3 regions of the Paenisporosarcina sp. FSL H8-0542 genome follow, and region 1 is predicted to be linked to each of the others. Evidence: riboswitches for the same ligand, from Rfam matches in the RefSeq annotation. Region 1 holds a riboswitch; each other region holds the start of a gene.
What was found. A riboswitch is a leader RNA that binds a small molecule or an ion and turns the genes downstream of it on or off. The one in region 1 is predicted to bind lysine.
Positions count from the first base shown of each region.

Region 1 (10,576 bases):
TAAGAATAGATGGGAAAAAATAGTATAATTAAAAAGTCTAAAAATTCATTGATATAATTTTTAGGAAATAGTCGTTAGAGGAGGCGTTCATTATGACAAACAAAAGAATTTTTATTATTAATGACTACAAGGGGATAACGACTAATTAACAAAGTTGTTTAGCGTTGCCCCGAATTTTGAAAGGGGAAAATTATGAGTACAGAAAATGTAAAAATCGTAGAATTAAATGCAGAAAACTGGTACGGCTGTTGTGAATTAGAGGTATCAACAGAACAAAAAGAATACATTGAGCCCAATGCTATATCAATAGCTCAGTCAAAGTTTGAGCCTACATTAAAGCCATATGCTATTTACGCTGAAGAAAAAGTAGTTGGCTTTTTGATGTACAATTCTGTTCAAGAAGAACTTGATGCTTATTGGGTTTATAGAATAATGGTGGATAAGGAATTCCAAGGCAAGGGGATAGGTAAAGCTGCAACTAAGTTAATGATTTCAGAGATGGCTAAATTACCGAACGCCCAAAAAATTGTTGTAGGCTATCACCCTGAAAATTTGGGAGCACATAATTTATACTCGAGTTTGGGATTTATTGATAATGGTGATAGGTTCGGTAAGGAAATGGCAGTTATAAAAAATTTAACCGAGAGATAGGTCGATAGAATGTTTCAATAAGAAAGGATCATTCTTTGATCCTTTCTTATTGTGCTAACGGGGCTTTACTTCAATTAGGAGTGAAGCCTTTTTCTTACTTAACTAACAGGGCAGGGTAGTTCAACAAGTGCTTGATTTTTTTAAAGATTCTTATGAGTTAAGTTGGAATTTGATACAAAGGGGAGTTTAATATGGACAAATACAAAATAATTTTATTTGATTTAGACGGAACGCTTTCAGACCCTAAAGTAGGTATAACAAAGTCTGTTCAATATGCATTGCAGAAAATGCACATTATTGAGTCTGATATTGATAAACTTGAATGTTTCATTGGTCCACCACTTCAAGATTCTTTTGCTGAATACTACAATTTCGATGAGGAAAATACGCAAAAAGCAATTGGTTTTTATAGAGAAAGGTTTAGAGAGATGGGGATGTTTGAAAATGAGTTATATTCAAATATATCGTTACTATTGAAATCATTGAAAGACCTAAATTTCACTTTAGTTGTTGCAACATCAAAGCCTACTATATTTTCTGAACAAATACTAATTCATTTTAATATTGACCAATATTTTGACCTTGTTGTCGGAAGTAATCTTGATGGAACAAGAACAGCAAAAACAGAGATTATTCAATACATACTCGATATGTACAATGGGCATAAGCTAGATGATTTTATTATGATTGGTGACAAGAAGCATGATATCATTGGGGCAAATAACAACGGTATTGACTCTATTGGAGTAACTTATGGATATGGTTCATATGAAGAACTAAGTCATTCTAACCCTACTTATATTGTCAAAAGTGTTGACCAGTTAAAAGACATTTTGATTGGAAGTCAAGTCAAATAAGTGATATTTAGTTCTTGATCTGTGGTGCAGCGTTTTTTGCTGCATGGATGGCTAACGGGGAGGTTTAGGTTAAATAAGGTACTAATAATATTATAGAAATTATTAGTACCAAGTTTATTATAATTACATCAGACACAATTGTTTAACTATAACCTGATTAATATGGAGGAAATACTTAAATGAATTCCAAAGCAACAAAAAAATATTTACCTTAATCTTACTTTCTTGTTTACCCATGTAGCATTCCTTTACTCTTAATGCTGACTTTTGCAACAGAGAGCCCTCAAATTTCTGAAAAAACAACAGATATGGTATGGTATATTTTTTCTATTTTCGTAACAATTGTGGGTACTATTGTTTTGAATTTCATTTTTAAAAGAAAAATGAAATTCAGAAGAAATAACAAACAGACTTGGATGGTATTTTTTGCCCATTTAATTTTAATTCCTTTTACATATTTATTAGGTATTGAGATTTTGTATTTATTAGACTAACGGCGCAGGTTAGTTCAAAGAGTAGAATCGTTGATTAACGATTGTGTTAATTTAATCTATCTTCCTTATGAAAGCAGACCGAGGTAAATTTACATAAGTACGGCATTTTTTGTTTGAAATAAGGAGTTACTAGCAATGAAAAAAATATTACTTCGATGGTTTATTGTTCTATCAGCTTTATATACTTTAGGACATTTGCTTTTTGGTTTTGATGAAACTCGGTTGTTGAGAGTTATTACCAGTACAATTGGTGCAATTTTCTGGGGCAGTATTCTTCTCTATATGAATATAAAAGAACGAGAAGAAAAGATTTCTTAATCAACAGTTTTGTTCAACTCTACAATAAATTTCTTCAACTAACGGGTGCTTTGTTTAAGAATAAGTTTTAATCATTAATAAAGCCTGTTATATAGGCATTTTAAAAGAGCCCAATTCAATGCGAATTTGGGCTCTTTTTGTATGTTTAATATAAATTTTGTACCAGATAACTGAACGGGTTAAACAACTCTGCCTTTTTTGTATTAAGTCCATTTACTTTTTGAAAACGTCTTGGGAAATAACATAGAGTTAGATTCCAGCATTTATGATTGCATATAGAATAATCCACCATTTACTACGTCGATGTTAATTCTCGTTTGGTACTGCTCATCCATTGCTTTTTTCTCCATCTCGTAACACTCCGGTTTGTTATCCATCGCTTCATAAAAGTGTTCCAGCACTTGCCGATCTTTTTGCCATCTGCTTTTGGCTTCATCCGCCCATGTGTGGTCGTCATGCTGGATAAGGCTTTCGATTGCAGCATCCAATCGCTCTAGTCCTCGTATTGGTTTAATAATATACATTAAATCAAAGGCATTTTTTGGCATAGTGGAATCCAAATCCAGTTCACTTATCTCTTCCTGAAAACTATGTTTCATTTCCCCTGTCATCAAATTAATACCTAAAGAGTACAGTATTTCCTTCGTCTGATCGCTGAAATACGATACTTTATAGTTCACGCCTAACCATGGAGTTAATATGGGTTGGGAACCAGGATTACCGGATACCCGTTCATACATGTGGACAAATGAACCCAGATCATTGGTTGCTTGAAATATATGATTGAGCCATGGAGAACCAAAGTGCACAACTTCCCCTTTGATGTCTTCCTCCAATTTGTTTTGATCCGTAATTAACGTTATTTGAGCCGGGCTCGGAACAATGTTTGTATTTTCGACATATTGCCAATAATATGGGCGGTTCATGATTTTTTTGTCCATATCGATGGTTAATTGGACAGTGATGTAGTGGTCATGTTCTTTGACGATCTGGCAATTGTTTTCTTTAAAAAACCTCACTAAATATTCGTGGATTTGTTGTGGATACATATGATTCCTCCTCTAGATGTCTCTAATCAAATGGATTGTTTATATGTGGATAAAATACTGTCTAGCTCACCCACTGCCTTCTCAAATACATCGATTTTGACATGGAGCAACTCTAAGATATCTTTCTCAATGGTTTGTTCAATTGCCAAGTTGTAAATATGAACATCATGTTCCTGACCTAACCGGTGAACACGTCCGATGCGCTGTTCCAATTTCATCGGATTCCAAGGTAAATCGTAGTTGATGACATGGTGGCAGAACTGCAGGTTAATCCCTTCTCCACCAGATTCAGTCGCAATCAGCACCTGTGCGTGGTCTTTAAACAATTGCTTCATCCAGTCTCGTTTACTCGCCTTGAACTTCCCATTAAAGATGACACTTGTGATTCCTTTAGAATGTAAATACCATTGTAAATATGCTTGACTGGCTCGGTATTCGGTAAATAAGATGACTTTATCATTTGCCTCGGTAATAATGTCATAAGCTTTTTCAGCTTTTGCATTGACTTCGAGCGTCACCAACTTTTCAATGATTTCTTCTATATAAAGAACCGCCTTTGAATCGGTGCATTTTTGACGCATCTCGTTTAAGGTCAAATACGTAGCTTCCTTACTGCTGCACATTTCCTTTTGCAGTGTAATCATCGTGAATGCACTCGAAAATTCAGGGGATATATTCTTCAGTTCCAAAATCATTTCATAGACTTCTTTTTCTTGTGGGGTAAACTGAATCGGAATGGTTTGAACACGTCGGTTGGTCCATTCAATTCCTGTGTCCTGTCTTCGGTTTCTGACCATCACTTGATTCACTAATTCTTTTAAGAAGTCATCATTTTCCCAGCTATGTTTACTTGCGGAAAACGCTGCTTGAAACGTCTCATAATCACCGAGATGTCCAGGTTTCAGCAAGGAGATTAAATGAAATAATTCAAATAGATTGTTTTGAATGGGCGTGGCCGTCAGTAACAAACAAAACTTCTTCTTTAAATCTTGAACAAACTCATAGTTTTTTGTTTTATGATTCTTTAATTTGTGTGCTTCATCAATGATGATTAAGTCATAGTCCTGCTCATAGATATGTTCTTTATGTGGGCTCCTTTTAGCCATATCCATGCTCATGACGACGACACTGTAATGATCTAAACCATAGTTCTTTCGATAAGCAATGGCTGGAATATAAAATTTGTGGTTCAACTCTTGCACCCATTGATTGATTAAAGAAGCTGGAGCCAATATTAACGCTTTTTTCACAAGTCCCCTGATGAGGTACTCTTTCATAATTAAACCGGCTTCAATGGTTTTGCCAAGCCCCACTTCATCTGCGAGAATTGCTTTACCATTCATGCGTTCTATCACGGTTTCCGCGACTTCGAGTTGATGCTTCAATGGTGTCAGGTTAGGTAAATATTTAGGAGATTGAAGACCGGTAAATTCGGTAATCAAGTTCGACTTTACTACGTCATAACTCATCTTATATAGCGTCCAGTTATCCCAAGCTTCACGATTTTCCAATCGATTAATGAAGCCTTCTTTCCACTTAGACGACCTTTCAATAATCATAGATATCACCTCATACAACATTTTCTTTCTAATAAGATGTCCAAAAAAGAAATAGCTATGATTTTTATTTGAAAATAAATATAAAAGCCTCAATCAAATCGTGATCTTTCACATTAAGCGCAACATCAAAATCAAACTCATTTAATATATTCAACGATAAAAATCATAGATTTGCTGCATTTGAGAGACAATAAGAAAAGGGACATCCAGTAATCGGATATCCCTTTTTTGTCATGTAATTATGATTTAGAAAAGATTAATTTACATCTTTTTTAATGTTCGTTTTAAGAATTCTTTTGTACGTTCTTGCGTTGGATTATTGAAAATTTGCTCTGGACTTCCCACTTCACAAATAACACCTTTGTCCATAAATACGACACGGTCTGAAACTTCCTTTGCAAATTCCATCTCATGCGTGACGATTAGCATGGTAAGACCTGTTTCAGCAAGTTCTTTCATGACTTTAAGAACTTCTCCTACCATCTCAGGATCTAGTGCTGATGTTGGTTCATCAAACAGCATGACGTCTGGTTCCATTGACAGTGCACGTGCAATTGCTACACGCTGTTTTTGTCCACCTGACAAGTGGCTTGGTTTCGCGTTGATATATCGGTCCATTCCAACAACTTTCAGATATTTTATCGCAATTTTCTCCGCTTCTTCCTTTGAGCGCTTCAAAACTTTTACTTGTCCAATGACGCAATTGTTGAGGACATTATGATTGTTGAATAAGTTGAATTGCTGGAAGACCATTCCGAGTTTTGTTCGGTAAGCATGGATATCATGCTTGTTACCCAAAATGTTTTCATTATTATAAATGATTTGTCCGCCGCTCGGTTTTTCCAATAGATTAATGCAGCGCAGAAGAGTGGACTTTCCTGATCCCGAAGAACCAATGACACAGACCACTTCCCCTTTATTTACCGAGAAGTCAATGTCGCGCAATACTTCATGGGATCCAAAAGATTTGCTTAGATGCTGTATATCAATAACTGCTTCCATGTGAACTTCTCCTTTCTTATCGGTTACCGTTTTTTGTTGTACCAAGTACATTTTCCGGCATTCCGATCATGCTGTAATTTTTAGGTCCATCCAGTTTCCGTTCCACATATCGAAGGATTAATGTGACGGTGAATGTCATGATGAAATACAGGACACAGGCAACAAAGAACGATTCAAAATACCTGAAGTTATTTCCGGCCACTGATTTCGTTTGGAAAAACAACTCGGTAACGCCAATGACGTTAAGTACAGCCGTATCTTTAATATTGATGACAAATTGATTGCCTGTTGCCGGCAAAATGTTGCGAATGACTTGCGGCAGGACGACATGGATCATCGTCTGGAAATGATTCATGCCGATTGCCTGAGATGCTTCGAATTGGCCTTTATCAACGGACACTATTCCCCCACGGACGATCTCTGCCATGTACGCTCCTGTATTGATCGATACGATGAAGATGGCCGCAGACAATACGTCCATGCTGATGCCAAATGCCAGGGCCGATCCATAAAAGATAACCATGGCTTGCACGATCATTGGCGTGCCGCGGAAAAACTCAACATACACAGATAAAATTGTATTAATAATTTTTAATAGCCATTTTTTAGCCCCTCGTTCAGGCATTGGAATCGTTTTGATGACACCAATCAGCAATCCAATGATTGCCCCAAGAATTGTCCCGATAATGGAAATCAAGAGTGTCATACCTGCTCCACGAATGAACATCGGCCAGTTATTAGATAAAATCGTCATAATCCACTCAGTACTCATTTTTGTCCTCCTTGGAAAACGTAAAACCGGCTGCTATTGCAGCCGGTATCACGTTGTTACTTATTGTGCTGCCGGTTGATTTTTAATTGCGTTATCCATGATTTCCTGGCGTTCTTCATCTGAAATCTCTGCAAGTGCTTCATTAATTTTTTCTGTCAAGTCACTGCCTTTTTGCAATCCGACTGCAGTTGTCGTGTCTTCTACAGAAGTCTCGAAACCATCTGTAAATTCAACCATAGCGAAGTTGTCGTTAGCTGCGGAAGCACTGATTCCTTCTGGGCGTTCCGATACATATCCATCAATCATTCCTGATTCAAGTGCTACACGCATCGCCGGGAAGTTATCCATAGCAGTCTGCTTTTTCACACCTTTGATTTGATCAATCACGGAGTAATGGAATGTATTTAATTGTGCCGTTACTTTTGCTCCTTTGAAATCATGGATCGAAGCGGCGCCCTCATATTTCCCGCCCTTTTTAACAACCATGACCAATTCTGAAGTATAGTAGTTGTCCGAAAAATCGATTGACTCTTTGCGTTCAGCTGTTGGTGACATGCCAGCAATGATGGCATCGATCTTACCAGAAACCAATGCTGGAACAAGACCGTCCCATTCCGTTTTGACAATGACCAATTCTTTACCTAGCTTGTCAGCGATTCGTTTTGCAATTTCAACGTCATAGCCTCCTGCGTATTCAGCATTTCCGTCAATTCTCACTCCGCCATTTGCATCATCCATTTGAGTCCAGTTGAATGGCGCATATCCTGCTTCCATACCTACTATGAATGGATCTTTCTTTTCTGATGAACCTGTTTTCTCTGAACTGCTTGTCCCACAAGCTGTTAAAAGCAAAATGGTAGAAAGGAATATCGTTAAAAATATGGCTGATTTTTTTCTCATGACTAGTTCTCCCCTTTTGTTTGATATATGTTTTAAATCGTCTTTATAGACTAAAAAGGCCAACTCCACAAAAAAAAGACCTGAGATGAACTCAGGTCGCAATATGTATAGTTGCCCTAAATCCTCTACTTTTCCCAAATGAGATAGCACACTCAATAAACCGGGATGTTTATTGAGACAGTCCTGCAGTTCTTAACTACAGACCCAGCAAGTAATACCGAGAAATATTACTCACTTCGGCGACATTTCCTTCTCCCTAAAATCAAAGCTTTCTCAAACTCCTCTAAGGACTGTTAAATATCGCGCCTCTACCTCACCATATAAGTGAGGTTGTATTCAATTGTATTAATCAGTCTTTCAACAACATCAACAGTCTACAACAACATAAATTATCTGTCAACCAATCTAAAAATCTAGTACTTAACCTATTAGCATATGTTGTTACCATTTCTTCTATCAAAAGATAAATGATATATATATTTCCATTATGCTATCGTTATCACCAAAGACAGCACAGACTGCTACTTAACGATTTAATAGATTTCCTGAGCCATACTAACATGTATTTCTATTTACTCTATTTTGTTATAATTAACATTCAAAGTTTGGAGGTGCACAATATGGATCAACACATTCCATTTAATGAATCTAAATCTCAACCTCGGGATGAGGTGTTAATTTTACTTATTGACCCAAATATTGATTTTGTCATGGACATGAAAGATTCCTTTGACCGACATTCTATTTCTGTTTTAATTGCAACGACCGCTTCAAAAGGAATTGAATATTTCCATACCGTCAATCCAGATTTCGTGCTTATTGAAGCAAACCTGCCCGATAAAAGTGGATTTGATGTATTGCTGGAAATCAAAGATATTTCACGAGATCGATCTATACCAACCGCGATTATCTCTTCCAATCAATTAAAAGAAAATCGAATACGCGCATATGAACTAGGGGCAATAGATTTTATCAGAAAACCGATTGATTTGGATATTTTCATTCCCTTTGTATTAAACCGCGTGGCTTTTAGAAAGTCGATTACGAATAAATTACTCGTTGACGAATTAACTGGTGCATACAACAGGAAACAATTTTATATAACCAAGTCTTCTCTTTATAATCGCTACAAAATATCCAATGAATCTTTTTCAATTGCTCTCATTGACTTCGACTTATTTAAAGATTTCAATAATATTTATGGCCAGCAAAAAGGAAATGAAGTGCTACAATTTTTTGTCCAGATTGCCCAACAGACCCTACGTTCAAAGACAGACGTATTCCGTTTTGGTAGTGATGAATTTGTCTTATTGATTCGCCATAAACCAGCTCTTGTTGCTGCAAATATCGTAGAAGATATCGCTGAACAGATGCGAGAACTTTGGAATATCACCTTTTCAGCTGGGATATCGGAATGGTTTCCTTCCACTCATATCGACGGAACTTTGCTGAAGCAGGCTGACCGTGCTTTACAACAAGCCAAAAAAGCAGGCAGAAATTCCATCCATGTGTATGATGAAAATTCGTTTGCCAGTTCCCTCGCTAGCCGCTTAATGATACATATTGTTGATGATGATGCGATGGTTCGAGCATTACTTGAAAGGCAGTTCTCTGCATGGCAATCGGATACTTTTGAGATTAGTGTCCACTGCTACAATGACGGCTTTGAGTTTACGGAATCAAATTGGTATACACCACAGGATTATCACGTTGTCCTGCTAGATGGTGTAATGCCCAAAATGGACGGGTTAGAAGTCCTGCACATTGTGAAGAAAAAAGTGCAATCCGAACGTGTGCTAATTGCTATGTTGACTGACAGAAAAAATAACCAAGATATTTTGCACGCCCTCAATTCGGGCGCAGATGACTACATGCTGAAACCTTTTCATCCACAAGAGGTATTGGCCCGTATCCAGCGTCTTGTCAATAGGTTATTCCTATGAATATCCTACTTACTTTTTTTATCATTCTATTTTTTGTTTTGGCTCTTTCACAGCTGCTACTGCTGTTATTTTTAGTAATCAAGAAAATGAAAAAAAGCAAGCGAGAGATGCATGAAGACCATATTTACAAAGAAAGCATGCCTTTGTTTATTCAGTATTTATATAATGATCAAGATGTATATATCCCTCTTCCACCTGAAGAGTATCGTGTTGCAGAGAAATTGTTCAGTGATAGTATGGCGATTACAACAGATGAAGGATTGCAGCACAAGATCCGCGAGAGCGCTACATACTATTTAAGTTCATACTATAAAAGAGTACTGAATACTGGGGCTTGGCCGGCTCGTGTAAATGCACTATATTATATAGAAAATTTTCGAATGGAATCTTTACAGCCCATTCTTAAACGAAGACTGGAAGAAATCAAAATTCATGACGAAGAAAAGCAGCAATTGATACGTACCTTGGCAGCCATAGGCGATCTGTCCATTTTAGCGTATTTAGAAAAAGATCAATCAGCGACTGAAACAGTTTTTCTATCAGCGTTTACTCGCTTTCCTGACGATGCAATCCCACAGGCAGTTGAGTATGTTTCGCTTCATGGTAGTTCAAAAGCTGTCAGTTCTTTGTTAATGTATTTTGGGCTTTCGAAGAAACTGGAATATTTGCAACTCGTTGAGGAAAAATTGTTTCATGAACTTCCGGAAATGCGCATTCAAGCATTGAAAGCAATTTTCAGGATGAGCTACTTATCAGACACCAAGTTTCTGGAACCATTTTTTAAGTCCGAAATTTGGGAAGAGCGGATGTTTGCAGCAAAAATTGTAGGCGCATTGACCCTACCACAATTTGAAAGTGAACTTAGTGAGTTTCTTGGAGATCCTGTTTGGTGGGTTCGCTATTCAACAGCAGATGCTATATTGCAAACGTTTGGTGAGAGCAAGCTGCTTGAACTTTCACAAAGCCACCCTGATCCGTATGCCAGAGATATGGCATCTCAGTGTTTAAAGCTAGATAGAGAGGTTCCGTCT
Region 1 is NZ_CP152050.1:3,349,926-3,360,501, forward strand. Features, by position in the region: gene MHH33_RS16765 (GNAT family N-acetyltransferase) at 193-651, shown strand; gene MHH33_RS16770 (HAD hydrolase-like protein) at 843-1,508, shown strand; gene MHH33_RS16775 (hypothetical protein) at 2,138-2,320, shown strand; gene MHH33_RS16780 (YqhG family protein) at 2,584-3,369, opposite strand; gene MHH33_RS16785 (SNF2-related protein) at 3,396-4,928, opposite strand; gene MHH33_RS16790 (amino acid ABC transporter ATP-binding protein) at 5,190-5,930, opposite strand; gene MHH33_RS16795 (amino acid ABC transporter permease) at 5,947-6,702, opposite strand; gene MHH33_RS16800 (transporter substrate-binding domain-containing protein) at 6,763-7,602, opposite strand; lysine riboswitch at 7,739-7,921, opposite strand; gene MHH33_RS16805 (response regulator) at 8,223-9,545, shown strand; gene MHH33_RS16810 (HEAT repeat domain-containing protein) at 9,542-10,576, shown strand, end outside.

Region 2 (10,576 bases), 1.6 Mb from region 1:
CACGGAACAGATCAAAGCTTTTCAAGTGAAATTTCAGACGGCTTAGTTTTAGTCGATTTTTGGGCACCTTGGTGTGGACCATGTAAAATGATCGCTCCAGTTCTTGAAGAATTAGATGCTGAGATGAGTGGCAAAGTAAAAATCGTAAAAGTTGATGTAGATGAAAACCAAGAAACAGCTAGCAACTTCGGGATTATGTCAATTCCGACATTGGTACTTTTCAAAGACGGGCAACCTGTCGATAAAGTAGTTGGATTCAACCCGAAAGAAGCTTTGGTTGAATTAGTAAACAAACACGCATAATCTTTTCAATTGACGTTCTAGTCTTATATTGTAAAAGAAATATTATTAAAACCGGGTACCCATGGGCACCCGGTTTTTTTAAACAGGTGATGAAAATGATGAATGATTTAATTCAACAGAAATGTGCGATTTTACCTGATCAACCAGGTGTTTACTTAATGAAAGATCGCCAAAGCACTATTATTTATGTGGGCAAAGCCAAAGTGTTGAAAAATCGTGTGCGTTCTTATTTTACGGGGAGTCATGATGGAAAAACACAGAGACTCGTCCAGGAAATTGAAGATTTTGAGTACATCGTAACATCTTCAGATATTGAAGCTCTCATTCTGGAATTGAATTTAATCAAGAAGCATGATCCGAAATATAACATCATGCTCAAAGATGATAAAACGTATCCTTATATAAAAATAACAGGTGAAAATCATCCGAAATTAATTACAACCAGAATCGTTAAAAAGGATAAAGGGAAATATTTTGGTCCTTATCCAAACGCATATGCGGCGAGTGAAACGAAAAAATTACTGGATCGTTTATACCCGTTACGCAAATGTCCGACATTACCAGATCGGGTTTGTTTGTATTATCATTTGGGCCAGTGTTTAGCTCCTTGCGTTAAAACAATCGAGCAAGACGCATACAGAAAAATTATTGATGAAATCACACGGTTCTTAAACGGTGGCTATCAGCAAGTCAAACAAGAATTGACGGAAAAAATGTCATCGGCAGCAGAGAACTTAGAGTTTGAAAGAGCAAAAGAATACCGTGATCAAATCACACATATTGAAACGGTCATGGAAAAACAAAAAATGACGACCAATGATTTTACCGACCGTGATATTTTTGGTTATGCCATCGATAAGGGCTGGATGTGTGTGCAAGTATTCTTTGTACGCCAAGGGAAGTTAATCGAGCGAGATGTTTCATTATTCCCGTTATATCAAGATCCAGAAGATGAATTCCTGACGTTCCTCGGTCAGTTTTATGATAAACCGAATCATATCAAGCCAAAAGAAGTATATTTGCCAAGTGCGGTGGATTTGCAACTGGCAAGCCAGCTTCTTGAAGTAAAAGTGGCTTCTCCGAGTCGTGGGCAGAAAAAACAAATGATTGATCTGGCGACGAAGAATGCAGAAATCGCTATCCGTGAAAAATTCCAGCTCCTAGACCGACAGGAACAACGAACGATTGGTGCAGTGGAAGAACTGGGGATTGCAATGGATATTGCGCCTCCTCTTCGAATTGAGGCATTCGATAATTCACATATTTATGGAGCAGATGCCGTCTCAGCAATGGTATCGTTTATTGATGGAAGACCGAATAAAAAGGACTATCGAAAATACAAAACGAAAACAGCTGCCCGTCATGATGATTACGGAGCCATGCGTGAAGTCATTCGTAGACGTTATACTCGTGTGCTGAAGGATGAATTGCCTCTCCCCGATTTAATTGTCATTGATGGTGGGAAAGGGCAAATGGAAATCGCCCGTGAAGTGATTGAAGATGAACTCGGTTTGTCTATTCCGATTGCAGGATTAGCCAAGGATGCGAAGCACCAGACATCTTCGTTGTTATATGGGGAACCCCCACAGATCATTCCCTTGAAACGAACAAGTGAGGGGTTTTATTTGCTACAACGGATTCAGGACGAAGTGCATCGATTTGCGATTACATTCCATCGGCAACAGCGTGGGAAACAGACGATTGCTTCCGCTTTGGATGGGTTTGAAGGAATCGGTCCTAAACGCAAAAAAATGTTGTTGAAGCACTTTGGCTCTGTAAAACGAATCAAAGAAGCATCAGTGGAAGAGCTGAAACAATCAGGTTTGCCATTGCAAATCGCGGAATCCATGTCTGAATATTTTCAAAATGAGTCATTGTCAAAAGAGTGAGTATATGATATTCTTGACTCACTGAAATTGAATCACTGATGTATGTTCAATAAGGAGCATCCGCTTCCTTTTGAACAAACATCGAATAAGTGGTGATAGAGGCGCGGAAATCAACAGTAGCTTTCTCGAGGATGAACAGATCCGTTGAAGGAAAGTGAAAGGGAAATTCGCCGAAGTTCGACATCCTGTATCAGATGTCGTGCTGGTTTTGCATTGAATAAATGCAGGATTGTCAGAATCTAATCGATTCTGGAGGGCTATCTCACATGGACGCTTCTTTTGAACGTGCATGCATGGAGACAGCTTTTCACGGATTACCCGTAGATAAGGCTGTCTTTTTTAGCTTCTTTGGAAATAAGGGAGAGTTTACATTGAGTCGCATTGTCATGAAATTTGGTGGTACGTCCGTAGGCAACACTGAACGGATCCGTAATGTCGCAAAACGCATAATCGGTGAAACAGCAAAAGGCCATGAAATCGTAGTAGTCGTATCAGCGATGGGGAAAACGACAGATGAATTAATGAGTCTAGCTGGGGATTTATCTGCAGAACCTTCAAAACGTGAAATGGACATGTTGCTGTCAACAGGGGAACAAGTAACAATTGCTTTGTTGACAATGGCACTTCAACATATGGGGCAAGATGCGGTTTCGTTTACGGGATGGCAGGCAGGAATCGGAACGGAATCCGTTCATCGCAATGCTCGAATCGAACATATAGATACTGTTCGTATGGAGCAGGCTTTGACGGATGGAAAAGTGGTTGTTGTAGCCGGATTCCAAGGGATGGATACGTATGGAGAAATTACGACACTCGGACGTGGTGGGTCGGATACGACGGCGGTTGCAATTGCAGCATCGCTAGGAGCGGACCAGTGTGATATTTACACGGATGTCGATGGCATCTATACGTCAGACCCTCGATATGTGGATGGGGCAAGAAAATTGCAGGAGCTATCCTATGACGAAATGCTGGAACTTGCTAACTTAGGAGCTGGGGTTTTGCATCCTAGGGCAGTGGAATTCGCTAAAAATTATTGCATGCCACTAAGTGTCCGTTCTAGCTTAAGTGAAGATACAGGAACCATATTATTGGAGGAACCTACTATGGAAAAAAACTTGATAGTGCGTGGTGTCGCATTCGAACCGGAAATTGTAAGGGTTACGGTAGGCTATGAAGTGCCTTTTAACGGCTCACTAGCCAAAATTTTCACTACTCTTGCAAAACATCATGTAAACGTTGATATCATTGTTCAAAGCATTATGGAAGGCGTGCAGCCAAGTGTTTCTTTCTCCATTAAGAAAGAAGATTATGCAGAAACTGTTCAAGTCTTGGAAAGTAAAAAAACGGAGTTGGGATACCAATCTACCAATTTTGAAGTTGGATTGGCCAAAGTGTCGATTGTTGGGTCAGGAATGGTTTCAAATCCAGGGGTTGCTGCACAAATGTTCGATCGCCTCCGCAAAGAAGGAATTCCCGTGAAAATGGTCAGTACTTCGGAAATTAAAGTTTCGGTTGTTGTACCTGAAAGTGCGATGCTACAAGCCACAAATGCATTGCATGATGAATTTGGATTAGCTGTTGTTCGAGTATAAAAACATTTCATGATATGATGAAAATAGTTTCATAATCATCATGAGAGGCAGTGAGATAAATGAACTGGCATATCGTGGAGGATTTAATTAAAAAAGCACAACGTGATGGACAGTTTGACAATTTGCCGGGAGCTGGGAAACCGTTACCGCCGGATGAATTTGCCCATTATCCAGAAGACATTCGTATGGTAATGCGCATTTTAAAAAACTCAGGGCATGATGAAGAAGCTCAGTTCGTGAAAGAAGAAATGAGTGACTTAGAGCATCAAATGAAAAAAGCCACACAACGCGAAAAAACAGAACTTGAACAGCAATATAATCAAAGACTCACCCAATTGAACCGTATGTTATCTCAAAAAGGAATCAAAACAAATAGTAATGTTTTTAAACAATATCAGTCTCAATTGGATAACAGATTGAATTGGGATTGAAAAAAGCGGGCAGACACTCCATTTGGAAGTGACTGCCCGCTTTCTTTTCAGCTTCAACTCGATTTTTACTATCGAGTCAGTGAAGCTTTAAACTTTTTCTTTTAGATCCCATTTCACATGGAATTGAACGGAGTTTTTCTTCAGTTGTTTTTCTTCAAAGCATTCTGTCATAAAACCACCCAGTTTTTGTTGCTGCTGAGCCAGGAATCCTGCTTCCAGGCGGAAACATCGTTTCTCGAACTGCAGGGCATCGGGTTCTCCAGTCAATACATAAAATGCTTCATCTTTTGTACTTTGTTCAAGTGTTAGAATGCCCCAGCCCGCTTCTTGAAAAAAAGATGTCGTTTCTTCCATGGAAAACATCTGGAACTTGCGGGCTAAATCTTTTCCGGCCCAATATAAAATATCTTCTTCGTGTTTCCCTAAAATTGTCGAAAGTACATGATCTCGAATTAATTCGTAACCAAAAGTGGGTACCTTTTTTGTCTCTGTCATTGTCATCTGAATCCCGCTTTCTGGCTTAATTGCCTTCAAACTTTTTTAATATAAGAATTTTTCATGGACAAGGTAGTTAAAATAGTACAACACCGAGAATTTACCTGATTTAAATTGCCTTATGTAGTGGGCTTCCTTGCCTTGACGCTCCCTTATGATGGGAGTACAATAAACATGTCATAATATTGTACCATGATGAGATATGCAGTCAATGTTGCTTTCGTTCCATACGAAGGTCTGATCTTGTCTGCCTATTTTCAGTACTGAGGGGGGTAACAGTCTTGTCGAAAGATCGTGAATTTTATTTGCGCCGTTTACATTCTTTACTTGGAATCATTCCAGTAGGATTGTTCGTGACGCAGCATTTGGTTGTTAACCATTTTGCTACAAGAGGAGAAGAGGCTTTTAACAAAGCATCTCACTTCATGGAAAGTTTACCATTCGTATTGTTTTTAGAATGGTTTGTCATCTACATTCCATTGATGTTCCATGCGTTCTATGGTGTGTACATAGCCTTTACTGCGAAAAATAACACACAGCGTTATGGTACATTCCGTAACTGGATGTTTGTTTTGCAACGTATTACCGGGGTCATTCTAGTCGTGTTTATCGCATGGCATTTATTCGAGACACGATTCCAAAAAGCAATTGGTGCTGATGAAGTTAACTTTGACATGATGGCTGATATATTAGCAAATCCATTAATGTTTGTATTCTACGTGGTTGGTGTTGTATCTGCAACATTCCATTTAGCTAACGGTATTTGGTCATTCTTGGTAAGCTGGGGTATCACTCAATCACCTAGGTCACAACGAATTTCAACTTACGTGACGATCGGTATCTTCTTAGCATTGACAGTAATCGGCGTTCGTGCACTTCTTGCATTCGTGTAATAAGTTTCTGAAATTGCTTGATTACTATTAAAAAGAGGAGTGAGAAGAATCATGGCAAAAAGTAAATTGATTGTTGTCGGCGGTGGTCTAGCTGGTTTAATGGCAACAATGAAAGCAGCAGAAGAAGGAACAACAGTAGAATTATTCTCATTAGTTCCTGTTAAACGCTCACACTCAGTGTGTGCTCAGGGCGGAATTAACGGAGCATTAAATACAAAAGGTGAAGGCGATTCAACTGACAATCACTTTGATGATACAGTATACGGCGGGGATTTCCTTGCGAATCAACCACCAGTAAAAGCATTGGCAGAAGCAGCACCTGGAATCATTCGATTATTCGATCGTATGGGTGTTATGTTTAACCGTACACCTGAAGGGTTATTAGATTTCCGTCGTTTCGGGGGAACAATGTTCCATCGTACAGCTTTCGCAGGCGCTACAACTGGTCAACAATTGCTTTATGCACTTGATGAACAAGTACGTCGCTACGAAGTTGACGGTCTTGTAACGAAATACGAAAACTGGGAATTCCTAGGTGCAATCTTAGATGACGACGGCGTTTGTCGCGGAATCATGGCTCAAAACTTGAAAACTATGGAAATCCGTCCTTTCCGTGGTGACGCTGTCATCATGGCAACAGGTGGTCCTGGTATTATTTTTGGAAAATCAACAAACTCTATAATCAATACAGGCTCTGCAGCTTCAATTGTTTATCAACAAGGTGCAACCTACGCAAATGGCGAATTCATTCAAATTCACCCTACAGCGATTCCAGGAGATGACAAACTTCGTTTAATGTCCGAATCAGCGCGTGGTGAAGGTGGACGTATTTGGACATATAAAGACGGTAAACCTTGGTACTTCCTTGAAGAAAAATATCCTAGTTACGGGAACTTGGTACCTCGTGATATCGCAACTCGCGAAATTTTTGATGTGTGTGTTAACCAAAAACTTGGGGTTAACGGCGAAAACATGGTATTCTTGGATCTTTCACACAAAGACCCGAAAGAATTGGATATCAAGCTTGGCGGAATCATTGAAATTTATGAGAAATTCACAGGTGAAGATCCCCGTAAACTTCCAATGAAAATCTTCCCAGCAGTCCATTATTCAATGGGCGGACTATGGGTTGACTACGATCAAATGACAACTATTCCTGGTTTATTTGCTGCAGGTGAGTGTGATTACTCTCAACATGGCGCAAACCGACTTGGAGCAAACTCATTACTTTCTGCAATTTATGGCGGAATGGTTGCAGGTCCTAACGCAGTTAAATATATGAGTGGACTAAAAACTCATGCTGAAGATATGCCATCAACAATTTTTGATGCACACACGGCTGCAGAGCAACAAAAATGGGATGAAATTATGTCTCTTGACGGTACTGAAAATGCATATGTCTTGCATAAAGAGCTTGGCGAATGGATGACAGATAACGTAACAGTAGTTCGTTATAACGACCGTTTACAAGCAACTGATGAAAAAATTCAAGAACTTCTTGAGAGATTTAATAATATCAACATTAATGACACTCAAAAGTGGTCCAATCAAGGTGCTACTTTCGCGCGTCAATTGAAAAATATGCTATACTTAGCTCGCGTTATTACGCAAGGTGCATTGTTACGTAATGAAAGTCGTGGTGCTCACTACAAGCCAGATTTCCCAGAACGAGATGATGAGCAATTTATGAAAACAACTATGGCGAATTTTGATCCAGCTACTGGAGCGCCGGTCATTCATTATGAAGAAATAGATGTTTCATTAATTCCACCACGTAAACGTGACTATTCATCGAAAGGGGATTAATAATCATGAACGCAACAGCAACTAAAACCGTCGTTTTTGAGATCCTTCGTCAAGATTCTACGGATTCTACCCCGTATTGGGAAAAATTCGAGTTAGATTATCGTCCAAATATGAACGTTATATCTGGATTAATGGAAATTCGTCGTAATCCAGTAAATACAGATGGTAAACACACAACACCTGTAAACTGGGATATGAACTGTTTGGAAGAAGTATGTGGAGCATGTTCGATGGTCATCAATGGCCGTCCACGTCAATCATGTACAGCTCTAGTTGATAAATTGGAGCAACCTATTCGCTTAGAACCAATGAAAACATTCCCTGTTGTACGCGACTTAATTGTTGACCGTTCACGTATGTTTGATTCATTGAAAAAAGTTAAAGCTTGGGTTCCAATTGATGGATCTTATGATCTTGGCGATGGACCACGTATGCCTGAACGTAAACGTCAATGGGCATATGAACTATCTAAATGTATGACTTGTGGCGTTTGTTTGGAAGCTTGTCCAAACGTAAACACAAATTCAGATTTCATGGGCCCAGCACCGTTATCACAAGTACGTCTTATGAATGCGCATCCAACGGGTGCCATGAATAGAGACGAGCGTCTAAATTCCATCATGGGTGATGGCGGACTTGCAAACTGTGGTAACTCTCAAAACTGTGTAGTCGCATGTCCTAAAGGAATTCCTTTGACTACTTCTATCGCAGCTCTAAACCGTGATACTACGGTTCAAATGTTCAAAAACTTCTTCGGAAGCGACCACATGGTTGACTAAGAAGAGCTTAATTTGTCAGCCTCCCGCATTTTGCGAGAGGCTGCTTTTTTGTTTAAAGAAGTGTGCAGGGAGCGTTAAGTTGCTAAAATCGCTCCGAAATCCCGAAAGTTGCTCCAAAATCGAAGCGAAGCCAATTTATTAATCCAATAATTCCGTCAGAATTAGGAGATAAATGGTTAGTTGCCCCAATCATGGCGGAAGTTGCCCCTATAAAGCAAAAAGTTGCCCCTATCCAAACAAATCCCTCTCTAAATTTATCCATTTCTATCCATTAAATTCTTTCCTCTCCAGAAGAAACTTTGTTACAATATCATCAACAATGAATCACCATTCATAAAATACATAAACCAAAGGAGAAATTCATTATGCGTGCATCTTATATCCAAGACCCAGAGCAATGGGTAAGTGGGTTTCATTTTTCGGTACCGGTTCAAGTTCGTTTCAGTGAAACGGATATGTATGGACATCTGAACAATACATATAACTTTTCTTATTTCGAGTTTGCGCGAATTGAATATCTTAAACAAATCGGCTTGATGAATGATTGGTTGGATCCAAAAGGTAAGACGATTCCGGTTGTTGCCGATTTACAATGCGATTATGTAAAACAAGTATTCTTTGATGAAAAGCTTCAGATTCATGTGAAAGCTGATTCGGTGGGTACTTCATCAGTGGATATTCATTACCATGCCACGAATGAAAAAGGGGAAACTGTTTTCACGGGTAGGGGAACTGTTGTGCAAATAAGCAAGGCAACTGGTAAGGGATCGCCTTGGACAGAAGAAGAAAAATCGTTATTCCTACCCAATTAGCCGTCACCGCCTTTTATCTTCTGACATACGTTACTAGGAAGAGTGGATAGGAGGGGCGTATTTTGTCAGAACGAGCACATCATCGTTCATTATTAACAGGACGAGAAAGAGAAATTTTTCAATTGTTAGTGCGTGATTATTCAACGAAAGATATTTCCATTCAACTCAATATCAGTGAGAAAACCGTGAGAAATCACATCTCGAATACCATCCAAAAGTTGGGCGTATCAGGCAGATCACAAGCGATACTCGAACTTTTACGACTTGGCGAATTAGCACTAGACTGAGTATGTCTTGCCAATTTCCGCAAAAGACGTCACAATGAATACACAAGTAATCGTATTCAGGGAGTGGATTTAGCACATGACAGAGCAAATTTCGAGCAATGAACATAACCATAACCAGGAGCAAGTAGCTTTTCTGGAAAAAGAACTTCGTTATATATCAGGCATTATCAAACAAAAAGGTCGCCAAATTTTAAGTAACTATACTGTGACGCCACCTCAATTTGTTGCGTTGCAATGGTTATTTGAACATGGTGACATGACCATTGGTGATCTTTCGACCAAAATGTATCTGGCATTCAGTACGACAACGGATTTAGTCGACCGGATGGAAAAGAACCAACTTGTCATGCGTGTTCGTGATGAGCAAGATCGACGTGTCGTTCGCATTCATTTATTAAAAGAAGGCGAGCGCGTGATTGAAGAAGTTATTCAAAAACGTCAAGATTATTTGCAAGATATTTTGTCTGATTTTGATGCTGTAGAAGTGCAACAGTTGTCGAGCCTTCTCCAAAGACTTCATGTAGAAATGAAAGAGGATTGAGGCGAATCTCGTGAATACACCAATCGGCGTGATCGATTCAGGTGTTGGCGGCTTAACGGTTGTCAAAGAACTTATGCGACGATTGCCCAATGAGCAATTTCTCTACATTGGAGATACAGCGAGATGTCCATATGGACCGCGTTCAGCAACTGAAGTGCGGAAATTCACATGGCAAATGGCGGAAGCACTGAAAGCGCAATCCATAAAAATGCTCGTTGTCGCGTGTAATACAGCAACAGCGGTCGCACTTGAATCCTTACAAAAATATTGCCCGTTCCCAGTCGTGGGGGTAATTTTCCCAGGGGCGCGAGCAGCTATAAAAGCAACAAGACGTTCTGAAGTCTGTATATTGGGGACTGTAGGTACTATTCAAAGTGGTGCTTACGAGAAGGCTTTGAAGGCTTTATCATCTTCCTGTCATACCGTTCCACTTGCTTGCCCGGCATTTGTTCCACTAGTTGAAAGTGGCGAATATGAAGGCGAATTTGCGAAGGAATTGGTTGAAAAGACACTCGAACCATTGCAAAAAGAATCATTTGATACGTTAATATTGGGATGTACTCATTACCCTTTATTACAGGATCTTATTGAAAAGGCGGTTGGTCCGCATGTGAAGGTTCTTTCATCAGCCGAAGAAACGGCCGATGAAGTGGATGCTATCCTCAACTATTACCAGAAGCAAAGAGAGCAACCGAGTAAGGTACCGCACATTTTCTATACAACGGGTTCCATACCAATGTTCAGG
Region 2 is NZ_CP152050.1:1,281,896-1,292,471, forward strand. Features, by position in the region: gene trxA (thioredoxin) at 1-303, shown strand, start outside; gene uvrC (excinuclease ABC subunit UvrC) at 402-2,192, shown strand; lysine riboswitch at 2,281-2,460, shown strand; gene MHH33_RS06865 (aspartate kinase) at 2,564-3,787, shown strand; gene MHH33_RS06870 (DnaJ family domain-containing protein) at 3,847-4,218, shown strand; gene MHH33_RS06875 (YslB family protein) at 4,306-4,719, opposite strand; gene MHH33_RS06880 (succinate dehydrogenase cytochrome b558 subunit) at 4,995-5,606, shown strand; gene sdhA (succinate dehydrogenase flavoprotein subunit) at 5,658-7,412, shown strand; gene sdhB (succinate dehydrogenase iron-sulfur subunit) at 7,418-8,191, shown strand; gene MHH33_RS06895 (hypothetical protein) at 8,274-8,453, opposite strand; gene MHH33_RS06900 (acyl-CoA thioesterase) at 8,557-9,003, shown strand; gene MHH33_RS06905 (LuxR C-terminal-related transcriptional regulator) at 9,066-9,290, shown strand; gene MHH33_RS06910 (MarR family transcriptional regulator) at 9,367-9,831, shown strand; gene racE (glutamate racemase) at 9,842-10,576, shown strand, end outside.
Region 2: another riboswitch for lysine. It lies ahead of MHH33_RS06865 (aspartate kinase); the one in region 1 lies ahead of MHH33_RS16800 (transporter substrate-binding domain-containing protein).

Region 3 (10,576 bases), 650 kb from region 1:
AAAAGCATTAGAGGGCATGTTACCAGACGAAGTCCTTTACCGCAAAAAAAGCCCTTATCCTAAAACCCATAATCCGTATTACACCGACCGTGTCCAAGGCTGGCTGAAAGACATTCTGATTGACAAAAATTCGATTCTGCATGAACTATTTGACCGTGACCGGTTGAATGAATTGGTTGAGTCGAAAGGAACTGCATTCAAAGTTCCATGGTTTGGTCAATTGATGTCTGGGCCACAGCTTCTTGCCCATCTCGCTCAAATGCACGTTTGGTATAAAGATAACAATATTCAATTGATTGATTGATTATTTCAACGAAAGAAAGAGCAGATTGAAGTCGAATTGACTCAATCTGCTCTTTTGTTATGACTTCATACCGGTATAAATTTGAATGGCATCTCTGAAGAATGCAGCCGTTCCTGACTGTTCTTTATCATAGTAGGCAGTAAAGCGTTCATCATCCACATACATCTGCCCAAGTCCTGCATGTGCTTCCTTGCTATACTTTGGCCAATAGTACATAAGCCATTGTTTATGCAGTTCAGCGGCTTTTTGGGCTTTCTCACTTGCGGGATCTCCCGTCTTGAAAGCTTCCGCTAAAGTCATGGCAATTTCATTGGCAAGCTTTGTTACTTCATCATGTTGTGCCTGCGTCATGTTTTTTAATTTGCTATTTGATTGATTGACCGTGTCATCTCCATATTTCGCACGAATTTCTTTGCCGTATTGTTGTTCATTATCATCTACCATTTTTTGTTTGAAGCCTTCAAATTTCTCATCGTTCGTCATGGTACTTCTCCCTTCTGTTGAAGAAATCGTTTTTTCCACGTTGGCAATCAGTAGATCTAGTTGCTTTCGTTTGTCGAGGAGTTGTGAACGATGATCATTCAAGGCTTTCACACCATCAAATGAAGGATTGTTCACGATTTGTTTGATGTGTTCGAGACTCAAACCTAGTTCTCTATAAAACAAGATTTGCTGTAACTTATTGACTTCCGCTTGACCATATATCCGATATCCTGATGAATTGATTCTCGCCGGCTTGAGAAGATTCATCTCGTCATAGTATCGCAATGTGCGTGAACTGATTCCCGACATTTTCCCTAATTTTTGAACTGTGTATTCCATCTCGTCACCTCCTCTTGATTTCATCGTACACCTTGACGTTGCGTCAAGGTCAATTGGAAAATCTAAAAAACTTGCAATAAGCTGAACTTTCGTACACTACTATAGTAAATCATTTCAATTGACTAATCATTTAAACGTATCTATATTAGTACAGTGAATAAATATAGCCCTCATCAGCTTAAGATGAGGTAGAGATCGCGATAAATAATAGTTACTTGAAAGAAAGTCAGAGAACTGAACTTGCTGATTTCAAGCGAAAGGATTTTTCGCAGAAGCACTGATCGCTCTGATTACTGTTGCTGGGACTGGCACTGAATATGTGCAGAACTGTCAAAGTAATTGACCATGAAAACTATCTTTTTGTCTGATTCGGTTTTTGCACACCGTTTCTGAATGCGTTTTATGTATTTTTTTTTACAAATCATATTTTGGGGGTAGATAGAAGATGAACGAAAGGAGCATATGCTTATGAACACGAACAAAAAACTAGGTTTATGGATTTTAACTGCGTTAGTAGTTGGAAATATGGTGGGATCCGGCATTTTTATGCTCCCCCGCACATTGAGTGAAGTTGCAAGCCCTGCCGGTGTATTATCCGCTTGGTTGATTACGGGATTTGGAGTGTTGATGATTGCACTCGTGTTTGGCAATCTTGCATTGAGAAAACCAAATTTAACTGGTGGTCCACAGATTTATGCAAAGGAATTGTTTAAGCCGGGCAGTAACGCTTCCACGTTGTCAGGATTTATGTCTTCTTGGGGATATTGGATTGGTAATGTTGCTGGTAATGTTGCCATCATCACCACTTTTGCAGGTTATTTGTCCACGTTCTTCCCTATTTTAGTTAATCAGGCTGAACTGTTTACCATTGGTAACTTCACTTTAAAAATGGGGAATGCACTTACCTTTACAGTTTGTACATTATTGTTATGGGGTGTGCATTATATCATCCTAAACGGTCTAGAAAATGCCGGGAAGATAAATTTTGTTGCCACTGCCACGAAAGTAATTGGATTCATATTATTTATTGTAATTGGTCTATTTGCATTTCAAAAAGCGAACATTCTTCCTTTTGTAGCGCCGAGATATGATGAGCTTGGACAATCTATTGGTCTTTTGGGGCAAGTTAATGGTGCAGCAGTAGCAACTCTTTGGGCATTCGTTGGTGTTGAATCTGCCGTAGTATTTGCATCTCGTGCTAAAAAACCAATCGATGTTAAGCGTGCAACGACGATTGGACTACTTATTGCTCTTACCATTTATGTAGGGATCAGCACGCTAGTTTTAGGAATGTTAAGCCATGAAGCACTAATCGCTTCTGATAAACCACTTATCGATGCCATTTCAACTGTGTTGGGACCAGTCGGTGGAAAAATTCTTGCCGCCATCGGTCTGGTCAGTTTATTTGGTTCCACAATTGGTTGGGTTATGCTGAGTGCTGAAATTCCTTACCAGGCAGCTAAACAAGGTTTATTTCTCCCTTCATTCGCAAAAGTAAATAAGAATGGGATACCTGTCTTTTCTTTAGTCATCACTAATTTAGTTGCACAGGTGTTCATATTCTCCACGGTATCAAATACGATAGCAGCCGCCTTTGATTTCATCATTATCGTCGCAACGCTGTCATATTTAGTTCCTTATTTCATTTCTTCTGCTTTCCAGTTGAAGCTGGTCTTTACTGGTGAAACATATAAAAATGGAAGAGGTAGAATTACGGATGGGATTATAGGAGTTCTTGCTACCCTTTACTCCATTTGGGTTATTTATGCAGGTACAGCCGACCTCAAGACTTTTACATTTGGTGTAATCCTATTAGCCAGCGGGATTCTGTTTTACAGTCGAGTTAAAAAAGCAAACAACAACATTTAATACCCAAAACGCCCACTTCATCTATGAAATGAAGTGGGCGTTTTTATGTAAATAAGCTTCAATCATAGTCATACATCCTTCTTCCATTCCATCCTGAAGAAGTGCGTTGGCAACTTCGATAGCTTTCTTGCGGACAGACGTGTCCAGGTTTTTCAATGAATCCGGATAATCATTGTTGTTCCAAGGCATGCGAAAACCTCCTTTTTTTATGTAACTGTTCCCGTAGATCATTTAATCAAAACAACATATCCTGAAACTTTGCAAAAGGAATTTATATTTTTGTGCAACCTGGAATGCGATTCTGTCTACCTGGACACACAAACTATCTACCTGGAGGTATGCTATTTGAAAATACCCCAAACCCTTCGCCACTATGAATGGGAAATGTATTTTATACAACCTGGAATGCGACTCTGTCTACCTGGACACACAAACTGTCTACCTAGACCACATTCTGTTTCCCCAGAAGTAGCGAAGGTGGAGCAATATTCGAGTTTCATTAAAAAAGAGTGCTGTTTAGGCACTCCTTAAATCAGTCGGTATTTTTCAGGGGAAATTCGAGTGTATATAACCATCTTACTTGCGAGAGAATTTCCTATTTTACTAGCATTTTCTATGGTGGAAAGATGCACCGATGATAATTAGTAAAATGAAAAGAACTACAATTATTGCAAAAGTACTCCCGCCTCTACGAGAGCAGTGGTCGTATTGACCACCACATGGTCCATAGCCACCACATTGACCGTAACCGCCGCCGTAATAATCCATGATAAAGTCCCCCTTTCCTTCAAAGATTCTTATATGATATGAAGGGGATGATGAAGGACCTAGGGATTTAGCGGAGTAAATGAGCTTTTTTGTTTACTGAAATGATGATTCCTTTTACAATTTATAGGATATTCTTTGACAAAGACCATTGTGTGTGTAATAATAGTCAAGTTAACATGTAAGGTAACAATTAAGTTTTGAAATTCTGGCATCTACTCGATGTTTTTGATTAAACTTATTCACACTGGCGCGACTATAGGGTCGCAAGGACGTAAAAGAAGGTAGGGTTTACGTTGCTTAAGGAAGACACCCAGTGGACAAATGACCGCGGCACGGAAAGCAAGGAACACTTTCTTAGGAAATTATTCCCCGAATATTCGGGATGAAAAATTATCATTCAGACTTTATGTTATCTTATCTATATAAGGGACATGCCCAATCGGGTATGTCCCTTTTCCAATTTTAATTTGAAATCACAATAAAAGCCGCACCTACTGCCAGGTTCCCCTGGACTCGGTGCGGCTTTCTATTATTTATTCACCTAAATCCACGTTATGGTAGACTTGTTGAACGTCTTCTAGGTCTTCAATCGCATCAATCATTTTCTCGAATTGCGCTTGTGCATCTTGTTCAAGCGTGATGTCATTTTGTGCTAGCATCGTCAGTTCAGCAACTGTAAATTCAGTAATTCCTACGTTTTTGAATGCTTCTTGCACAGCATGGAACTGATCAGGCTCAGCATATACAATCACTGATTCCTCTTCTTCTAATACGTCACGTACATCAACGTCCGCTTCTACTAAAAGTTCAAATACTTCGTCTGCTGATTTGCCTTCAATACCAATGACAGCCGTTGCGTCAAACATGTAGGCAACCGATCCACTTACACCCATGTTCCCGCCATTTTTACCAAATGCCGCGCGTACATCCGAAGCTGTACGGTTTACGTTGTTCGTCAGTGTTTCAACGATAACCATCGATCCACTTGGACCAAAACCTTCATAACGAAGTTCATCGTAGTTTTCTTCCGAACCGCCTTTTGCCTTTTCAATCGCACGATCAATAATAGTTTTTGGCACACTGTACGTTTTCGCACGCTCAAGTACAACTTTAAGTGCACGGTTTGATTCTGGATCCGGCTCACCTTGTTTAGCTGCCACATAAATTTCGCGACCAAACTTTGCATAAATCCGACTTGTATTTGAATCCTTTGAAGCTTTCTTTTCTTTAATATTATTCCACTTACGTCCCATATCGTTTCACTCTCTTTCACGTATATGTATCTATATCATACTATTACTAAAATGACCGCTTATGCACTTGCTTACTGTTGCATTATACACCAAGAGACATAAAAGTTTCGAGTGAAATCTCATTCGGGTGACAACAGAAATGCCAACAAAAAAGCGAACCCCATCAGAGCCCGCCTTTTGTTTTAGAGACCTTCAGTACTGATACGTGGTTGTGTGACCACAGTCTCTGTATTTTCATTTTTTTCTTCCGATACATCATTTGAGGAAAGCTTTACATTCTTTTTCTCAGTTTCCTTATGTGTCATGATTCTTTCATCTTGTTTATCTTTGTTCTTTGGTTCAAACATAGGTACACCCCCTCAATATGTTTGTTTAGATATAGGTATACCCGCAATTCACTTTTATCACACCCTTCAAGTACTAGGGGAGATTTTTTCCCAAGGATCACAACCATTTTATTTTCACTCGGATGTAATCGCAAAAAGACGAATGTTTTTTAATTTTATTATTAAAATCGTTCGATTTTTAACTTAATATCCACTTGAATCCATGAATTTTGTAAGTTACTATTGTCAAATATAGATTTAAGGGAATCAATTTGCGAATTCCCATTCACACAAATATTATTACAATTGAAGCAGATCATGAAAACTAAAAATCGTTGGTTGATTGCATTATCCGCTATAGGGGACCTTTTTGGTACAAAACAGCTTGGTGCAATTCAAGGCTATATATTAACAGCTTGGGCTGCAGCAGGATTGGTAAGCCCGATAGTTGTATCATGGATTCGTGAAACAACCGGCAGTTACAAAGGTACGCTAATCGTATTCTCGCTTCTTTTTTTAGTCGCTTTAACCATTTCACTGTTATTTCGATTAGATATTCAAAAGCTTCGCCAATTAAATGCACAGCAACGAGATTTTGTTGTTAAATCGTAAGCAAAGGTAACTGAGAAAAAGTTTACTCATCAGGATCAATAAAAGGAACAAGGAAGGTTGGGAAATTCATGACATTTACAGACTTATCCATCGCAACGAATGCAACCATGTTACCAATCCAGGAAATCGCAGACAAAGCAGGGATTCCTAGAAAAGCACTTGAACTTTACGGCAATTTCAAAGCCAAAATTGACGTTTCTTCCCTGCCACCTGCAACGAAAAATGGAAAAGTTGTCTTAGTTACCGCCATCAGTCCGACGCCCGCAGGAGAAGGAAAATCAACCGTGACAGTAGGATTGGCTGACGCGTTCAACCAGTTGAATGAATCGGTCATTGTTGCATTGCGTGAACCGTCTTTAGGTCCTGTAATGGGTGTAAAAGGTGGTGCCACTGGTGGTGGATTTGCGCAAGTATTGCCAATGGAAGATATCAACCTACATTTTACGGGAGATATCCATGCCATCACGACTGCCAATAACGCATTATCCGCATTTATTGATAATCATTTACATCAAGGAAATGAATTGAATCTCGACCCACGAAGAATTGCATGGAAACGAGTGCTCGATATGAATGACCGTGCATTAAGACAAATTACCATTGGATTGGGCGGTCCTATGCAAGGAATCCCTAGACAAGATGGTTTCGATATCACTGTAGCTTCTGAAATCATGGCCGTTCTTTGCCTTGCCACTTCTTTGGAAGATTTGAAGGAGAAGCTTGCGCAAATGGTCATTGCGTATACATACGATAAAGAACCCGTAACGGTTCGTCAGTTAGGCGTAGAAGGCTCCTTGACGATGCTTTTAAAAGATGCCTTCAAGCCGAACTTGGTCCAAACCATAGAAGGAACACCCGCCATTATTCACGGTGGTCCTTTTGCCAATATTGCACATGGCTGCAACTCCTTGATGGCAACCAACACAGCAAGAAGACTTGCTGATATCGTCGTAACAGAAGCAGGATTCGGAGCAGACCTAGGTGCGGAGAAATTCATGCACATAAAATCAAGAAAAGGTAACTTCCATCCTGATGCCGTTGTCATAGTCGCAACGGTTCGTGCATTGAAAATGCATGGTGGCGTCTTGAAAAGCGAGCTGACACAGCCAAATGCTGATGCAGTTAAACGAGGCATGACCAATTTGGCGAAGCATGTGGATACCGTCCGTCAGTTTGGCATTGAGCCGGTGATTGCTTTGAACCGTTTTATTACCGATTCACAAGAGGAAATGCAAGAAATTATGGAGTGGGCTCAAATACAAGGCGTGAATATTGCCCTGACAAATGTGTGGGAGCAAGGTGGCAAAGGTGGGCTTGAATTGGCGAAGCTCGTCAAACAAGAACTGGACATACCTACTGACTTCAAGTTACTGTATGACGAAATGGACTCCGTCGAAGAAAAACTACGTGTGATTGTTCAACAAGTATACGGTGGAGCTGGCGTACAGTTAACGGACAGCGCGAAGAAAAAGCTGGCCGAATTGAAGAAATACGGCTGGGATGCTTTGCCTATTTGCATGGCCAAAACACAATATTCCCTTTCGGATCAACCGTCCCTTCTTGGTCGCCCTGAAGGCTTCGTTATTACCATTCGCGATATCATCCCAAAACTGGGTGCAGGGTTCCTAGTCTGCCTGACGGGTGATATCATGACGATGCCCGGATTGCCAAAACAACCAGCAGCGTTAAAAATGGATATTGATGCAGAAGGAAATGCTGTCGGGTTGTTTTAACCTCTGATTTGAATAAATGACTCTGTTAAACGGGACGGTTGTTTATCGTACATTCGCTCTTGCCGCACGTTCCGCATGAATAAGAAAAAGCACGGCTTTCGCAGAATCTCTTCTAATTTAAAGGGATCTTCGAAAACTCGTGCTTTTTTATTTAGCCCTCCGTGGAGCTTAAGGGTTTACTAAATTCACACACTCACACTCGCCACTTGTTTCCATCGATTCATCATTGCACGCTCTACAAAGTCGGGTTGATTTGCATACTGACGTATAACATCTTTGATTTCATCCGGGCTATACTGATCATTTCGGTTATGGGCAAGTGATGGGTAGCCAGAACCGCGCTGTAAATAATCGGAACTAGCGACTGAATACCAAACCTCGTCTTCCATTAGCCTTTTGCCAATCATTACACCTTCAATTGTTTTGCCGTCGTGAATTATGTCAGCTCCGGAAATGTGCAGCCTGCCAACGAATTTCCCTCTGAAGCCAGGTCCTCTGCCATCTGCCAAACAAACCTGGGCATCTAGTGATTGCTCCAACGCTAACTTGATGTCTTTGCCTTTCACTTCAAATGATGTGGGGTTTAGGGGGGACGGACATACCTCGATTAACTTTTTATGGGATAGATCGTGAAAAACACCTGAATTCGCAATGCCACTGTTGATTAATCCAATCTCGCACTTTAACATATCTTTCAATCCGTCTGCAATGAGATTTGTCAGCGGATTTTCTTCCAGGACATCATGCCAAAGTGGTTGTTCAAGATGATAGAGGGGACGACTCAATGTCATTATGGCTTTTGCTTTATTCTCTTTCAAAATGGTCGTTATACGTTCATCAATTTCTTCGTTTTTTGTTGGGAGAGTGGCCGAATAAATCAGTTCTACTTGTTTATTTTCGTTTATTTCAATGTCCACAATCCCTAAGTATTCACCGTAATTGCCAGCACTGTTCATGATGGTGCCATGGGCAATTTTCGCTTCATTATACAGCTGATGATCATGTGCAGACAGAATGATATCTATTTCCGAAATATCCTCTGCCACTTCCTCATCGGCTACCGTGCCTATATGGCTCAGTAGAATACACAGGTCATACTGACCTTCATTGCGTTTGATTTCGTTTGCTATCATGTCTTTATAAGAATATACATGGATTCCTAGACCCTCATTGAAAACCCCCATATCCGGAGATGAACCGGTAATCAAAATGCGGAGACCATTTTTCACCACAATAGCGCTGGAAACAACTCCTTGAATGATACTCAAATCTTTTTTCACCAAATTGTTGCTGATAAAAGGAACGGAGCTATGACTCGCCATATGCTCGAGAGTTCCCACACCATTGAACATCTCGTTGTTTCCTATGGTTAAGGCGTCATATCCCACTTCTTCTAACAGCTCAATAGCTGCGATGCCTTTTGTGCCCTGCAGTTCAATGCTTTTAAAGTCTGCAAAATCCCCACCATCGAGCACAATGGTATTTTCATTTTTATATGTTGAAATCAGTGTGGCCATTCGTGAAAAATTGTCAAAGTTGCTATGTAGGTCATTGGTATGTAAAATTCGTAATTTCATGTTGTTCCCCCAATTTTTGTCTCTACTTGAATATTCTATCTATCTTTTCATATTCCTTTATATTAAACGAAATAGCATAATAAAAGGCTGCACCGTTTAAAGGATGCAGCCAAAAATTATTGGGATGTATTGGTATTCGCAATGGCGGTTGCCAAGCGATCAATGACAGGAACTGTGCTAGATTTTGTATTTTGAGTTTGAACGCTGAAAATCAGCCATTCACCATTTCTTGTTTTAGCATAGCCCGCTAGAGCACTTACATCGTCTAAACTGCCCGTCTTGGCAATTACATTTCCTTTAGCAGGTGCTGTCTTCATTCGCGTTCGTAACGTTCCGCCAACAAATCGCTCAGAGCCGCCCGCTATTGGCAATCCTTTACGGAATGTTCCATACCAAGGTTCTGACCTGACTAGATACAGTAACTTGGACATCTGGCTTGAAGGTACTTTATTTGCATGCGACATTCCAGATGCGTCTTCAAATACCCATTGGTTCACATCTAAGCCGATAGAAGCTGCATAATTTCGCATGACTCTAAGTCCGGCATCCCAGCTGCCTTTTCCATATGTAACTTTACCCATTTCCTTTGCCAAAACTTCCGCGTGCGTATTGTTACTTAACTTCAAAAATGGAATCATTAAATCTTTTAATGGCATCGATTTTTTGGAAAGAAGAACGCGTGCCGTCCTAGGTGTAGTGCCCTGTACCACTTTAGATGTTGAAACAAACGATATCCCTTTAGAAGATAAAGATCTCTTGAAAACATCCATCGCATACGCAGTTGGGTTGGAAACGGCAATCCATTCTTTACTGCCTGCAGAACCGATTGGAGCATTTCCTGTTATCACCACTTTATTCGTGCCGACTTCACGTTTGATTTTCAACGTATTGCTATACCCTTTAGGAACTGTTTTAGATAAATTAACAATGCGTACGACACCCGTAGCAGGTGTTAACGTAACTTGTGCAGCTCGTCCATTCACGGAAGGTTTGGCACTCACAATGACAGAGCCTGCATCATAATCCGTATTCGGTGAAAGGCTTAATGCAGAAATTTGTGCAGCGTAATAATAGGATTCGTCTTCTCTTGCAATCCCCGGTGAAAGCCGGTCAGCATCGTACCAACTGTCGTCCCCGATAATGTGTCCAGACAGTCGCTTTACTCCACGATTAGCTAGCATTGAAGCAAAATGATCGAAATCGCTTTTTTGTAGAGTTGGATCCCCTTTTCCACGAAGATACAGATTTCCATACAAAGTTCCGTTTGAAACAGTTCCATTTGTAAGAACATCTGTGGAAAAGCGATAGTTTT
Region 3 is NZ_CP152050.1:374,671-385,246, reverse strand. Features, by position in the region: gene asnB (asparagine synthase (glutamine-hydrolyzing)) at 1-304, shown strand, start outside; gene MHH33_RS02015 (MerR family transcriptional regulator) at 362-1,126, opposite strand; lysine riboswitch at 1,308-1,489, shown strand; gene MHH33_RS02010 (amino acid permease) at 1,595-2,995, shown strand; gene MHH33_RS02005 (hypothetical protein) at 3,017-3,184, opposite strand; gene MHH33_RS02000 (YjcZ family sporulation protein) at 3,599-3,763, opposite strand; gene MHH33_RS01995 (YebC/PmpR family DNA-binding transcriptional regulator) at 4,297-5,016, opposite strand; gene MHH33_RS01990 (hypothetical protein) at 5,199-5,363, opposite strand; partial or broken gene MHH33_RS01985 (MFS transporter) at 5,688-5,954, shown strand; gene MHH33_RS01980 (formate--tetrahydrofolate ligase) at 6,023-7,687, shown strand; gene MHH33_RS01975 (metallophosphoesterase) at 7,873-9,264, opposite strand; gene dacB (D-alanyl-D-alanine carboxypeptidase/D-alanyl-D-alanine-endopeptidase) at 9,381-10,576, opposite strand, start outside.
Region 3: another riboswitch for lysine. It lies ahead of MHH33_RS02010 (amino acid permease); the one in region 1 lies ahead of MHH33_RS16800 (transporter substrate-binding domain-containing protein).